4 regions of the Neobacillus sp. Soil_C_43 genome follow, and region 3 is predicted to be linked to each of the others. Evidence: riboswitches for the same ligand, from Rfam matches in the RefSeq annotation. Region 3 holds a riboswitch; each other region holds the start of a gene.

Region 1 (3,843 bases), on a different contig from region 3:
AAGATTCTCCACAACATCTTTAGAAAGCTGTAGTTCCTTTGCAATCCTTAAGGAATATTCTTGTACCCGAATACTATGACTATAAGTGTATTGGTCTTTTTCCTCTACTTGTTTCACTACTTTAGTCAACTCTTCAATACTTTTACTAACATAATGAAAAGCTGGTTGGGTGGTAAACCAAAGTAATTTAATATCAGTCTTTGTTAAAAAGTATGCAGGCTCCTTTAGCCTTTGTATGTAGAAGTACTCACCTGATTTAATATGAATATTACTATCTTTTGTCTCATATAAACATTCACCTTCAATTACATAGAAGAACTCTAGTGTATTAGGATTATCACTAGGATAGAGATAAAAAGTTTTCCCCTTGTTAATGGTCTGGAAGATGATTTCTGCACCATCTCCTTTAGCTAACAGACTAAACCGGGCTGAATCTAAGTTGGCTTTCTCAATATATTTACCATTAGTACCTAGGTAAAGTCCTTCCATAACACATCCTCCGGAATTTAACAGCCTACACGAATCGGATCAATCCAAACCCACCTTCCACCTAACTCCACAAGTACCCAGGTAGCTTCTGCTTGGATGCCCTTTTCAGCTGCTTTATTGATTGCATCAGTAGACATTTTCAATGTTGAATTATATAAATCAGTAATTAGTTTATCGAGGTCGTTAGTAAATTTTTCAGTTCTATTAATATATTTTTCTAATTTTTTATCAAGCTGTTTATTAAGTCTATCAAGCTTATCTTTTAGTATTTTTTGGTCTTTTTCATTTTCCGGGCTAAAAAGCTGCAAACTTTTTATATCTTCGTTTATAGATTCTATTTTCTCTTTGATTCTAGCTGTTTCTTTTTCTAATTTGCTATCAATATCTGCGAGCTCTTTACTTAATTTTTCTACCTTGTTTGCATCATTGGTTTTTTCTAAATCCTGTTGCAGTTTGTTTCTCTGATCTTTTAATTTTACGACTGTGTCGCCTTCCTCTATCTTTTGAATATCTCTTATGTACTGTGCCTCTAGCGAATCTGCATCAGTAACTGCTTTTGCAATTTTATCTTCAATCTCTTGGTTAGTTTTTTCGATGGAAGCAATGGCCTTGTCATACTCAGCACTGGTTGGTTCTGCCGCAAATACACTTGTCCCAAATGTTGACATTAATAGGACAGAAAGTGAAATAGCGAATACTTTTTTCAACATGTTTTTCCCTCCATTTTTTAGTTCCCTACTGGCTATCATGGAGTTAAAGAATCGGACGGAAGATCATATTGCAGCTGGCTGGCATAGTGCGATTACTTTAGCCCCTATAGCTTTGCGTCCTTATCTTTTCAAATAGGTTGCCTTTTAGGAAAATGTATTCACAGCCATTATAATTGCTGGAGGTATATATTACCACAAAAAACACCATTTTTTACTGAAAAAAAATACTATTTCCTCTATTTCGACAATTAAAAACAAAACCTTCGTTATATCTACAACGCAGGCATATATAGGACTATCTACACTATTCATTCGTATGGAGTGTAACGCTGGAGAATGATTTTTTTCTCCTTTTTTCTTTAAAAATAAATCCTGTTAAACAGCATAAAAGAACAAACGGAATACTGGTTCGATATAGGTCAGCAAAGCTTGAGGATATGGTTTTAAGAGCATATTCACCCACCTGCACCCTATAGGTCTTAACTAATTTTCCTTTACGATTAATTTCCTCGTCTACCTGCTTTTCCACTTGCTTATAAACCATTTCTTTAGCTTCTTCTCTCTGTTCTTCTGGTATGGAGGAAAGCGCCTTTTCTACATATGAATTGATCAACTGTTGACGTTCAGCTTTGGAGATTATAGTTTGTTTTGCTTTGTGATTATGCTTTTCAGCAGTAATTGATTTTTTTGTTTCGCTAAAAATTTTCTCTTTTGCAGATTGTGGTACATCAAGTTTATCTAGTTTTTTGGCAGCAAAATGAACAACATCCTGTTTCTTATCATGAATAGTAGTGGTTAGACCTGCAACAAAAATCGCTACAGCTAAAACTACTCCAACCTGTCTTAACATCGAAAATACACTTTGCGAAGCTGTCAGCATTTCGCCTTCAAAAGAGGATGTACTTGCAATCGTAGCTGAGGAAATAACAAAACTAAAGCCAAAACCAAGCAAACTGCACAATAAAATAATTTGGCCTGATGTACTATGAATATTTAAGTTGTGTAACAAGTAGTAAGCGACGCCCATCATGGCAAAACCGAACATGACCGGAATCGTGAATCCGATTTTCTTCGTTAGTAAACCTGCAATTTGGGAAAATACAAAGATGGCGGCAGATACAGGAGTAACAAGTAATGCGGCTTGAAGTTCTGTCTTATGCTGGAAGTTAGTTAAAAATTGAGGTAGTAGGACCATTACACCGATAAGGAAGATAAAGCCTGTTGTCACTGTTACAACTGAGCCGGTAAACAATCGGTCTTTAAAAAGATTTAAGTTAACCATTGGAGCTTTAGACTTTTTCTCTGCAATGATGAAAAGGACGATAGAAATGAGCGTTATTACATAGCAACCAAGTGCTTGCGTGCTGTCCCATCCCCATGTATTTCCCTTAATCAACACAAGGTTCAAAGGGAAAATGGATGAAACAGAGAAGAGTAATCCAAACCAGTCGATCTTTGATTTGACACGGCCCTCATTTTTAATTGTTAGGATGAAGAACGTACCACCAATGGCCAGGAGACAAATAGGAACATTCACATAAAAAACCCAATGCCAGCTAAGCTTTTCAGTAATAATTCCTCCAACAGTCGGACCGAGTGCCGTAGCTAACCCCTGTGTGGCACCTAGTAAGGTTAAGGGCAGCGTTCTTTTTTCCAAAGGCATCGCAGCAATACCTATCACCATGCTGCAAGGAATTAAGATCGCAGCCCCAAAGCTTTGAATAAGCCGTGCTGCGATTAAGTAGTCACCATTAGTCGCTAAACCACACAGTGCGGAACCTAACCCAAAAACAAATAATCCAACGATAAAAAATTTATTTCTGCCAAACATTTCAGCAAACCTTGCCATCGGTATGGCTAAAACAGCAATGGTCATAGTGTAGACATTCAACATCCATGAGCTTGTTTCCAATGAGGTATGCAAACTATCCTGAATAGCAGGAAGTGTAATATTCATAATCGTTGAATCTAGCATACAAACAAACATTCCTAAACACATAAGCAATACGACCTTCATGCCACCCGTATCCTTCATTATGTTAGTCCCCTTTGGTATCATTTAACTTTTTTAGTTCTTCGTCGACCATTCCCAAAATCATTTCTGCCTGGCGGATTCCAAACTCTAAGGTAAATCTTTTATTTGATTCCATGTTTGGGTACAAATTAGCAATTCTAGTTAAATTATCGTACATCGCTTGATTCTTTCCTCTTTCTTCTAACAGCCATTCCATAACCTTTTCTTTTGTGGTAAATCGCCCGAAAAAGATGCGGATCAGGATATCTGATCTTGTCACAGTGGGGTTGATTGGGCTGTTTAGGTACGTTTGAAATTGTTTCTTTCCACTTTCTGTAATTACAAATAAGTTTTTGTTTGGTTTACCGTCCTGCTGGATAATTTGTTTTTCCACTAGGCCTTCTTTTTCCATTTTTCTTAGCGCAGGATAGATTGCCCCGAAGGAAGCATCGAAAAAGTAGGAAACGGAGTTCTCCATCATTTGTTTGATATCATAGCCGCTCATTGGCTCGTCATATAAAAAGCCTAGGATCACATCTTGGATGTTCATTTTGTATCACCTCATATTATTTATGTTTATATTATCATTGTTAATATAAATAATGTCAATATAAAAATTGGATATTTTTA
Region 2 (3,843 bases), on a different contig from region 3:
TTTACAAACTTCCTCACTTGCTATTCCCCCAAAGTTGTCATTCTTCTCTATCTAAATCTAGCTTATTTTAAAGTAATCGAATCAAATGGTGCACCAGAAGACGCTCCATCACTTCGATGAACAAAAAGTGTGTGGTCTCCAATTGTGTAATATAACGTGTACGAGGAATCCGTTTCGCTCATTCCTTCCTCATCTGGTTTGCCTAATGTTTGAATCATTTCATCATACGATAGATGAATAGGTAGATTAAGAGTATACACCGGAGAGTCAGGATAATCCTCATAATCATAATCCACACCTAACCCGCAATGACAGTTCTTATATAGAAGCACACGCCCACCTTCTGCATCTCCTATCCCATCAGGCGTACCTATGACATTCTCAATCGCCGGTCCAATAGGATCACCAATCGAAACCTCAATCCCCTTGATTCGACCTTGCTTAGCAAGCTTCAAAAAGTCGGACCCCATCACCTTTTTGTTATTTGCTTTACTATCTTCCATACTAAAATCAACCGCTTCGGTTTCAGCCGTACCCTGAGAGGAAGCCTCGCCTTGATTCTCATCCTTAAACCCATTCTCTAAAAAACTATAAATAGCCGCATTATGAAACTCATAGGAATCATCCAATAAATACTTCCATTTACCATCCTCTAAATGGAAAAACCACTCAAACTTGAACTCTTCCGGCTCATCCAATCCCTCATAGTTCTCCTTATAATAACTGCCTTTAACTCTAATTAATTCCTCATGCATCTCTGGAGAAAGAACATTATCCTCCTCATCGATATGTAAATCATCCGTAATTTCTTTTATCGTATAAGAGACCATGTTTCCTTCGGACTGTGCAAACTGCTCGCTGATATCTTCCAGCGTTTCTCCTTGCTGTTTATAGAACTCGGAATAGCTTGCCGAAATCACCTCTGCATCCTGATCCTTTAAAGCCTGTACATAAGCTAGAGCCGCCTCATAGGCATCCGGTTTCCACGTGAGTCCTTCTTGTTCATCCGTAGCGAAGAATTTCCATCCTCCTTTTTCCTTATGAAACCAAATCTTCTCACCAGCCCATTTGACATCCGATTCTTCATACGGAGAGTAATCCTCTCGTGTTTCCCCCTTTGAATCAAAAAACAAAGACACGAGATAATATTTCTCCTCTTTATTCGTTTTCGATGTTTCTCTAGGTAACCGGTCTCTCACTCCTATAACGCTTATCTTATAACCTTTGAAAGTAAGAGTGGATTGGTCTATGTCCGATGCAAAGTCATCCTGAGTGATACCCGCCTCTTTAAATACATTCGATACCATATCAAACGCCTTTTGATAGTCTTTGCTTTGGATAGCCTTCACATAGGAAACTGCTTGTCTGGCTACCTCCTTTTCCGTCGACGATAGATTCGGATTCATATCATCCCCGACTGCCTTCTGAGTAGAATGAGAGCACGCTGTTAACATCAATAATAGGATCACTGCCCCCAGCCATCTGTTTAATCTCACAACCATAATCCCCCTAAACTTGTAAAACTTTGTATCTCTTTATTTTTTCGGAAAAAAGCACCAATTGTTTAGGCACAAAACCATAGGGGACGACGGTTCTCCTGGCTCATACACTCCCCTTGGCAACCCAGAAAAAGGGCAAAAAAAAAGAGCCCACAGGCCCTATGAATGATAACTATTGTTACTTGTCTTTCCGCATCTGATACATTTGCTTGTGTAATAACTGTACTTGTGTCGTCTACGTAAGAAACAGAGAATGGATTTAATCTTCAAATAGATCTACTCCTTTGAATTATTAAACCCGGCAGCCCAGCCATCATAGATTACCTTAGACCTGTGACTTTGCGTCCCTACTTTTCAGTAGGTTTGCCTTTATCAGATTAGACTTCATTATAATTAAATATACCATTTTCTAGTATATTCTGAAAACACTAACAATTCGACGTGTATTGACGTGTATCGACAGGTACAAAACCAAAGGGACGGTTCTCCTGGCTCTAACCAAGACCACATGGATCATCCCTATCAACCTATCTTTCGTCATTTTTTTATCATTTTTCTATAGGCTATACTAATTAATCGTTTGGTTAAAACGAGCATAAACACAATAGTTTGCCTATTTCACATCACATCAGGCATAAAAAATTGTCGGCCAACTTTCCGCGAGTTCCCACCCTATTCCACAAAATAGTAGTTATTTCTCACTGATCGACTTCTTTCATTCTTCCTCCCCTATATCCGATACTAATCAAACGATTAGTTAATAAAAGGGGAAAACCTTGAAAATAGTGGGGTCTTGCTTAGAATTCTTAAAAAAAAATGTCGACTACTGTCTCTTAGTTTTCTATTTCCTTTTATAAAAATGAACTCAAAGTGGTAATGGTAACAATTTTTAAGCAAGGACCGGGAATGGTCACTATTGCTTATCCACTCTCGATGCCCTAGATAAGAATTTACCTAAAGCGCATCACTAATACTTACGTTTATTTCATCCCTTTTGAAATTATATTTTAAACCAAAAAACCACCAGAACCGTCCCCTTGGTTCCCTGGTCCCGAGTAAAAAAATAAGGGTGAGCCAAAAATGGCACACCCAAGCATAAACTATTAATTTCCCTTACCTTTATTGCCCTTACCAGGATCTTCTTTTTCTTTTTCTTTTTCTTTATCTTTATCTTTATCTTTATCTTCTTTTTCTTCAGCCTTAGCTTCTTCTTTTTGTTTTTCTTCGGCTTTTTTAGCTTCTTCTTTTTGTTTTTCTTCAGCTTTTTTGGCTTCTTCCTTTTGCTTTTCTTCCGCTTTTTTCGCTGCTTCTTGTTGCTTTTCTTCAGCCTTTTTCGTTGCTTCTTGTTGTTTTTCTTGTGCCTGCTTTACAGCTTCAGTTTGTTTATCTTCCACTTTTTTAACCGCCGCTGTTTCTTGCCCTTTTTTAGCTTCCTCTTTACCAGCTTCTTCTGTCTCTTCAGCTGCCTCCGTACTTACTTCCTCAACGTCGCCAGCTACTTCTTCTTCAACCTTATCCTTTTTCTTGCCTAATTCCTCCTGAAGCTTTTTCTTCTCACGATCAGCCTTCTCAGCAGAAATGCTTCCATCAGTTAATTTTCCTTCAATATCACTCATTTTTTCAGCAAACTTAGAATCTAACTCTTCAAGCCTGCTCATCTTCTTTTGAAGTTTTTCGAAAGTCTTTTGAACGTTTTTCATGATCGCTTGTTGAGCTTTTGGATTTTCAACCTTTTCTAAAGCGAGTAATAGCGCATCTATGTTATTAGCAAGCTTACTTTCTACTACATCTGTATCCTTTTGTTCAGTAGTACCTTCCGTTTCCTCTGAAGACTCTGTAGAATCTGGTAAATTTTCACCAGCAAGCTCCTGCGTGGCAATCGCATCTTTTAAAAGCTGTTCTGCTTCTTCAGTTTTTCCTTCTGCTAGTAGAACATTTGCTTCTTTAATACGTTCAGCTGCAAAATCAGCTAATAATTGAGCTTCCTCATAGTCATCAAAAGTAAACGCAAGGCGAATCTTTTCTGTCATTACTTTAACAAAATAGAAAAAGTCACCAGGGACAAGGGATGGACTTTCTTCTTGAGTTACATCGGTACTTTCATCTGCTGGTGTTTCTTCTGTAACGGCGTCGTCGGTACTTTCAGTCGCTCCATCTGTAGCTGTTCCCTCTGTTGCCTCTTCCTGATCGGCAGGATCCGTAGTTTCATCTGTTACGGTTGAATCGGTTACAGGATCCGTAGTTCCTTGTTGAACTGTATCTCCTGCTGCAGGATCAACCTGAACCTCATTCTCATCCGCAAATGCTTGTCCACCTCCCATAGAGAAAGTGAATCCTGCCGTTA
Region 3 (3,843 bases):
TTGGGGGATGCAGCTAAAATTCAAAACCTCAAATCGTATAATCAAAGACTTAACTATCTTATTGATGGGTTTGGAATTGTTCTCCAGGTCGGCAGCTAAGCAAATAAAAAAAAGATACTCCATTTTGAATTGGACTATCTTTTTTTTATTTGGCTGTGTTAAAGAACAGTGTTGATTTATACACCCTGTTGATTGAAGCGGAAGGCACGAAGACTCCTGTGGGAGTATGGTTCAGGGGAGACCCCGCAAGCGCTTTTTTGGCCGAGGAGGCTCGCCGAAACACCCACGGACCGCTTGTGCCTTAAGCGGAAATCAACAGGCAAGTTTAACAGACCCTTTTATTTATATTTTTTGTTATGTTTTTTTTCAAAGAACTTAACTATTACATAGTTTATCCGATAATCTTTTATAGACGAAAATGTGTGAATGAAAAAGGAGAAATAATTATGGGTCTAAATAATCCTTATCAAACTTATCAAAAACAAGCTGTCACAACTTCAAGACCAGAAGATCTTACCTTCTTGTTATATCAAGGAGTAGTCAAATTTATTCGATTATCTAAATCAGCTCTAAAAAATAACAACTTTGAAGATAGCAATAACTATAATTTAAGAGCACAGGATATTTTAAGTGAATTAATGATAACCTTAAAAAAAGAATATAGTGTAGCGGAACAATTACTTACTATGTATGATTATATGAAATCCCGGTTAATCGAAGCGAATCTTAATAAGAATTCGGAAATACTAGATGAAGTTGAAGGATTCGCTGTCGAATTATCGGATACCTGGTCAACTGCAATGAAACAAGCCAAAATAAAAAGCTAAGGTCTGAGATAAAAATGGAAGAAATACTAAAAAGTATTTATGAAGTAACACTAGAGATGTGCAGTTCCTTAAAAGAAGAAAATTATGAGGAATTTGAAAAACTACTTAATGACAGACAGGCATTAATGAGTAGAGTGGATGCGCAAAAAAACCACGAAAAGAATTATGTATATACTTCAAATGAGCAGCAATTGTTAAAAGACACTTACTTGTTAGATCAACAAATGGCACCTCTATTAGATGAAAATCTCAAAGAAACAAAAAACCTTATTAATCAGCAAAAGAAGCAAAAACTTGTCTCTCAACAATATAGGACTTATAGTAAGCAAACAAATGGAATTTTTTTAGATTCTAAAAGGTAAAAAAGTCATAGATCGAGTCATAAAAATTTGAATAAATGACAATTTATGACATGATTCTTAATAAATCTACGTAATATTCTATAATTTAGGACTAAATACCCAGTAGATTCGACAAAAATGGGAAAATGGTCGGATATTCGATATTGTTAAAACATTCTATTATTTGATTAGAGATTATTTAGATACTAAAAACATTGAATCTCGATCAAGGCAAAACTGATGAAAATCAGTGGCGCAAAGCTAAAGGGGCTAAGGAGAAAATCACTATGCCAGCCAGCTGCCAAAAGATAGGGTGTTTTACCTAGGTATAAAATGTCTACAAAGGTATAGGACTTCTATACCCAACTGAAAGATATTTTTGTCTGTTAACCCCCCTTCAAAAAGGCGGGGTTATTTTTATATTCTTTAACATTCAGTTAAGGAGAGGAAAAAAGAATGTTCCTGCAACAAATTAAAACAGACGAACGTGCTAATAGTAAGATTTTAAATTTAATGGAATTTAAAAAGAAGAAACCATTTTTCAAGCATCCAATTAAAATAACGCTTGGATACCCAATCAATCGGTCCTACTTTATTGTGAAAAATGTAGTTTATATGGGGAAACAAATTCTGGCAATGAAACAAGAACATGATACCAATACGATTGTCCTAGTTGAAGGGAAAATTGAAAATGGTCAGCTAACATGCATTTCAATGCTTACGGAAGAATGTTTAGGTGATGTAAGCAAGATTTTAGAAGGTGCAATTTAATGCAATCGTATTTAAAATGTTGTCAAGTTTGACACATACTTGTGCGTGACCACGGATGCATTAATCGTAGTCACGCTTCTTTTTCGCTATGGACTTAGCAGAATATAAAAATGAAGAAGAAAGGAGCTTTCCATTGAAAATAGGTGATGATTGGTTTACCAAAACTATGTTAACTAGTACATTGTCCCGTAATGAAAAATTAACTTCACAAATGGGGACGACTAATTCTGAATTTGCAAACCTTTTTACATCGGTTTTAAATGAAATGATGAATGGCGATGCACCATCTTCCATCCAACCCACGTTTCCTTCCTTTATAGAAAACATGACCTTTACCAATGAAAATTCAAATATGGGAATGGATTCGTTTGCGGCTAACTCAGGAGAATCTTTACGATTTCAATCCATAAGTGCTGAAAAAATTAATCAAGGGCTTGGCGGAAAATTGCAAGGGATGGGACAAACATTTATTCAAGCTGGACAAAGATATAATGTTGATCCAGCATTATTGGCAGCGATTGCTCAACATGAAACGGGTAATGGAACATCAAAAGCAGCCAATGTTAAAAATAACATCGCTGGAATGATGGGGAAAAATGGGTTAAGATCCTATTCCTCTATTGAAGAAAGCATTATGGATATGGCTCGAAATATAAGTAAGAATTATCTTGGAATGGGGCTAACAAGCATAACTAAAATTGCTGGAAAATATGCCCCTGTTGGTGCAGAGAATGACCCTACTAATCTGAATAATCATTGGGTTACAGGCGTGAGTAAGTTTTTTGGCCAGTTAAAAGCTTGATATTCAAATAATGTTCCTATAACACACTTTTACTATGTAAAAAAAGTGTAGATTTAAATACCTTTTTTATAGTATATTGATGATTGAATGTTAATAATTTTGTTGATATTTATCGAAAAATGTCAAAGTTTTATAGGTGGAAAGGAGGAGGAGAAAGTTGACTAATATTAACCTCCTACAAAAGGCATTAGATGCTTCTAGTTTACGCCAACAGGTGATTTCTAATAATATATCAAATGCTGAAACACCTGGATATAAAGCCAAACAAGTAGTTTTTGAGGATATATTGAAAAAACACTTAACTAATCAAACAAATTTTGAAGGAAATCGTTCCGATGCCCGCCATTTGGTCATTGGAAGACCATCCATTATTCCTTCACCAAGCGTTGTTGAGAATACGAACACCGTCATGCAAAACAGCGGGAACAACGTAGATATTGATGAAGAAATGACTCGCATGGGAAAAAATTCACTCTGGTATTATACACTTACGGAACAAATTAACAGTGAATTTCAACAATTATCAATAGCGATTAAAGGAAGGAGTTAAAGAACATGTTCGATTCGTTAAATATTAGTGCATCTGCCTTGACCGCACAACGTCTACGAATGGATGTTGTCTCTTCCAATATTGCGAATGCAGAATCGACAAGAGGAACTTTTGTAAATGGAAAATGGGAACCCTACCGACGAAAAATGGTGATGATGGAACCAAGAGAGAAATCATTTAATCAAGTTTTACAAGGGGCAATGGAAAAACAATCACAATCCCAACTCCAAGGAGTTAGAGTTTCAGGCATAGTTAATGAAAAGACACCATTCAAAATGGTTTTTGACCCATCAAATCCTGATGCGAATGCGGATGGCTATGTCATGATGCCAAATGTTGACCTTTCAAAGGAAATGATAGATTTATTGGCTGCCTCAAGAGCATATGAAGCGAATGTCACTTCATTTAATACTGGAAAATCAATGATGTTAAAGGCTTTAGAAATAGGCCGTTAGGGGGAAACATAAATGAACGTTTCTGGTATAAATAGTGGACTAATCAAAATTAATCAAAATCCTATTCAAAATGTGGAATCAAGTTCGACTCCAAACA
Region 4 (3,843 bases), on a different contig from region 3:
ATCCAACTGATTTAGTTCAAGCTATTCTTAGGGAAAAACCAGACATGGTTGGATTATCCGGTTTACTAGTTAAGTCAGCACAGCAAATGGTGTTAACGGCTCAAGATATGAAGGATGCTGGCATCTCACTCCCTATCTTAGTTGGCGGTGCTGCACTATCCCGTAAGTTTACCGATACGAAGATTGCTAAGGAATATGATGGACTTGTGCTTTACGCTAAGGATGCGATGAATGGATTATCACTGGCAAACCAACTGCAAAACCAGGAGGAACACCAAAAGCTGTTGGATGAGAAGGCTGAAAAGCTTGCTGCATTAGAGGTACCAAGAGAGTTACCTGTCCGCTCTACAGGATCTGTTGCAGTGAAAGTGAAGCCGGCTATATCCACAGAGGCACCAGTCTTTACGCCAATGGATACAAAAAGGCACATTTTAAAAACCTATTCCTTATCTCATATTGAGCCATACATCAATATGCAGATGCTGATTGGACATCATCTCGGTGTTAAGGGGAAGGTTGCTAACTTGCTTGCTGAAAAGGATGAAAAAGCAGTAAAAGTAAAAGAGGTTGTAGACCAACTGCTAGCTGATGCAAATCGTGAAAATTGGATTACACCGAATGCTGTTTATCAGTTCTTTCCGGCACAGTCAGACGGAAATAAGATTTATATTTATAATCCTGAAAATCATGATCAAGTTATAGAAACTTTTGATTTCCCACGTCAGGATTCCGCGCCACATCTTTGTTTAGCTGATTTCTTAAAATCGGTTGACAGTGGTGTAATGGATTATGTTGGCTTCTTTACCGTAACAGCCGGTAGAGGGATTCGCGAAAAAGCGGATGAATTCAAGTCTGCCGGTCGTTTTCTGGAATGCCATGCTCTCCAGGCATTAGCACTCGAGACTGCAGAAGGCTTTGCTGAATTAATTCACCGTCAAATACGCGACCGCTGGGGCTTCCCGGATCCACTTGATTTTTCCATGCAGGACCGATTTGCTGCTAAGTATCAGGGACAACGTTTCTCCTTCGGATATCCGGCCTGCCCAGATTTAGAAGACCAGAAAAAGTTGTTTAAATTAATTCAGCCTGAAGAAATTGGAATCCAATTAACAGATGGTTGTATGATGGAACCAGAAGCTTCGGTTTCTGCGATGGTGTTTGCCCATCCAGAAGCGAGATATTTTAATGTGTTAAGATAATCATCTCAATGTAAAAAGAGTGACTATTTTTTAGTCACTCTTTTTACATATGGTTCATCATTACACAGCCTGATATTTATGTAAGAATCTTTGACTTGCAAGATTAAGATTATTTATGCACTCTTTTTTTATGTGATCCTCACATATAAATTCATTCATTAATTCATCTTTTAATTCGGAGTAAATCTCCATCACTTCTTCACGTGCCAAATTAATGTAACTTCTCTTTTTGGCAAAACTCATGATTTCCTTCTCAAAATATTCAATAGAACCAAAAAACACCTTCAATTTTCCACCCATCCTTTTATGTTTTTTTCAACGAATAAAAAGCCTCCAAAAAGAGGGGGACTAACAAACCGTAATGCCGTAGAAGTTTTATTCAAACATTAGATTCCGTTCTTTTTGGCAACCCGACTATCATAGTCATATGACCTTAGACTCGTGGCTTTGCGTCCTTTTTTTTCAAAAAGTTTGCCTTTTTCACTGTATACCTTAATAGTAAAATCTAACTAGGAACAATTCAATGTTTTTCGTCAATTTTTTACAAAAAAATTGATTTTTTTAACAATTTATGAGCATTTATGCCCCTGTGAACATTTCTTGACATTTAATAATAAATACACTATAGTTACCTAGGTAACTAATTATGTGTAGTAACGGAGTGCATTTATGATAACCCACGAATTATTCCATACTCTTCACCAGCTTTCACGTCATCTCACTAACAAACTCAATGAAGCATTGAAGCCTATGGGCTTATACGGTTCTCAATGGGCCGTTATTTTTGTTTTAAAAAACAAAGGCTCGCTAACACAGAGAGAACTTTGTGATTATCTTTTTGTTGAGGCACCGCCCATGACGCGAACCATCCAACGCCTCGTTAAACAAGGCTATGTTAGACAGGTGTCAGGTACAGACAAGCGGGCAAAGTACATTGAATTAACAGAAGAAGCATTGAAATTATATCCCGAATGGGAAAGTGTTGTGAACGAGGTCAACCAGACATTACTGCAGCATTTTCCATTAACATCTCAAGAGGAATTACTGTCATTGCAATCTAGCTGGTTAAAGCAGCTTTTATAAAGGAGTGCATTACATCTATGAACAAACCCAAATTATGGACGAAGGATTTTATTAGTGTATCTTTAAGTAACTTTTTTCTTTTCTTAACTTTTTATATCCTGCTCGTCACTCTTCCCACCTATGCGTTGGATGAATTACATAGCAGTGCATCTGTCGCGGGATTAATGACAACCGTATTTTTACTATCCGCCATCATCTCACGTCCGCTTGCTGGACAGTGGCTCGAACGCGCGAGTAATAAGAAAGTTCTCTTATCGGCGCTCATTATTTTCTCTGCAGCCTCTCTTCTTTACTTTATTCCTAAAACAGTCGCCGGTTTTCTAGTTATTCGTCTGCTTCATGGTGTTGGTTTCGGTATGGCAACAACAGCAGTCGGAACAATTGTAGCTAATATCATTCCAGCTTCACGTAGGGGCGAAGGAATGGGATATTTCGTCATGTCAACGAATATGGCAATGGTTTTAGGACCATTTGTCGGATTGATGGCTATTCAGCAATGGGGGCCAAACACCCTATTTATTCTCAGCGTCATTGTTGCGGTCGGTTCTCTTATTACTGGACTAAGTGTTAAATTGAATCATTCAGAACAGCTGGATCAGCCAAAAGCCGCTTCTGCTTTTTCTTTTAAAAATCTATTTGAGACATCTGCCATTCCTATCTCGATTGTCGGAAGCTTCCTAGCGATTGTCTATTCTGCCCTTCTTTCATTTGTTTCGATCTACGCAAATGAAATTCATTTGGCTAGTGTGTCTAGTCTCTTCTTTGTGGTCTATGCGATTGTTCTTTTACTATCTAGACCATTCACTGGAAAATGGCTTGATCTTTATGGACCAAACGTTATTTCTTATCCTTCTATTTTGCTTTTCTCAATTGGGATGTTTGTCTTAAGCCAAAGCAGTGGTGCAGTCACATTTCTCATATCAGCGGGTATGATTGGATTAGGATGGGGAACACTTTTTCCTACCTTCCAAACCATCGCTATCCAAGATGCCGAACCTCGAAAAAGAGGTTTAGCTACAGCGACCTTCTTATCTATCTATGATACAGGTATTGCTCTTGGCTCCTTCGTCGTTGGCTTACTTGCTGCTAAAATAGATTATAGCTCGTTATATTTCATGTGTTCTTTCTATATTTTAATCGGTGCAGTACTTTATTATTTTCTTCATACAAAGAAACAAGCACCTGTACCAAAATTGAAAAATCAAGAGAATTAATTTGTCAGTTTTGCCCTCCTTACATTTATAGGGGGGGTTTTTTATTGTACAACCCCTAATTATACTCATTTACAAAAATAGTAAAATATAATAATATTCTTTATAAGGAACATTTTTTACCATAATAAAGAATTCGCAAAAAAGGAGGTGTATACTAAGTTTGAAAACAATAAAGGGTTTAGTCCTTATCCTGCTATTAGTATGTGCAATAATGCTTCCTACTTCTGCCTATGCCTCTGATAATACTACTGAATCAATTACCCAGTACGGATTTTTACAAACCTTTTCACTAGCGAATATTTTCACCTTTTTCAATAAGGATTATAAAGCTGCTGATTATCATGAAT

What was found. A riboswitch is a leader RNA that binds a small molecule or an ion and turns the genes downstream of it on or off. The one in region 3 is predicted to bind cyclic di-GMP.
Region 1: linked by a shared signal. The riboswitch ahead of AC3A54_RS20675 (zinc ribbon domain-containing protein) and the one ahead of AC3A54_RS06660 (hypothetical protein) in region 3 are both predicted to bind cyclic di-GMP.
Region 2: linked by a shared signal. The riboswitch ahead of AC3A54_RS19480 (hypothetical protein) and the one ahead of AC3A54_RS06660 (hypothetical protein) in region 3 are both predicted to bind cyclic di-GMP.
Region 4: linked by a shared signal. The riboswitch ahead of AC3A54_RS14550 (hypothetical protein) and the one ahead of AC3A54_RS06660 (hypothetical protein) in region 3 are both predicted to bind cyclic di-GMP.

What each region holds. Positions count from the first base shown of each region.
Region 1 is NZ_JBDGJV010000018.1:67,509-71,351, reverse strand. It holds gene AC3A54_RS20680 (HD-GYP domain-containing protein) at 1-489, opposite strand, end outside; gene AC3A54_RS20675 (zinc ribbon domain-containing protein) at 507-1,199, opposite strand; cyclic di-GMP riboswitch class I at 1,266-1,351, opposite strand; gene AC3A54_RS20670 (DHA2 family efflux MFS transporter permease subunit) at 1,504-3,234, opposite strand; gene AC3A54_RS20665 (PadR family transcriptional regulator) at 3,239-3,763, opposite strand.
Region 2 is NZ_JBDGJV010000016.1:88,270-92,112, reverse strand. It holds gene AC3A54_RS19485 (hypothetical protein) at 1-17, opposite strand, end outside; gene AC3A54_RS19480 (hypothetical protein) at 63-1,496, opposite strand; cyclic di-GMP riboswitch class I at 1,797-1,877, opposite strand; gene AC3A54_RS19475 (DUF5667 domain-containing protein) at 2,603-3,843, opposite strand, start outside.
Region 3 is NZ_JBDGJV010000003.1:69,110-72,952, reverse strand. It holds gene AC3A54_RS06675 (hypothetical protein) at 1-99, shown strand, start outside; gene fliS (flagellar export chaperone FliS) at 447-827, shown strand; gene fliT (flagellar protein FliT) at 842-1,189, shown strand; cyclic di-GMP riboswitch class I at 1,389-1,474, shown strand; gene AC3A54_RS06660 (hypothetical protein) at 1,625-1,939, shown strand; gene AC3A54_RS06655 (glucosaminidase domain-containing protein) at 2,073-2,741, shown strand; gene flgB (flagellar basal body rod protein FlgB) at 2,899-3,291, shown strand; gene flgC (flagellar basal body rod protein FlgC) at 3,297-3,746, shown strand; gene fliE (flagellar hook-basal body complex protein FliE) at 3,759-3,843, shown strand, end outside.
Region 4 is NZ_JBDGJV010000010.1:93,693-97,535, forward strand. It holds gene metH (methionine synthase) at 1-1,199, shown strand, start outside; gene AC3A54_RS14550 (hypothetical protein) at 1,260-1,481, opposite strand; cyclic di-GMP riboswitch class I at 1,601-1,685, opposite strand; gene AC3A54_RS14555 (MarR family winged helix-turn-helix transcriptional regulator) at 1,869-2,282, shown strand; gene AC3A54_RS14560 (MFS transporter) at 2,300-3,496, shown strand; gene AC3A54_RS14565 (hypothetical protein) at 3,657-3,843, shown strand, end outside.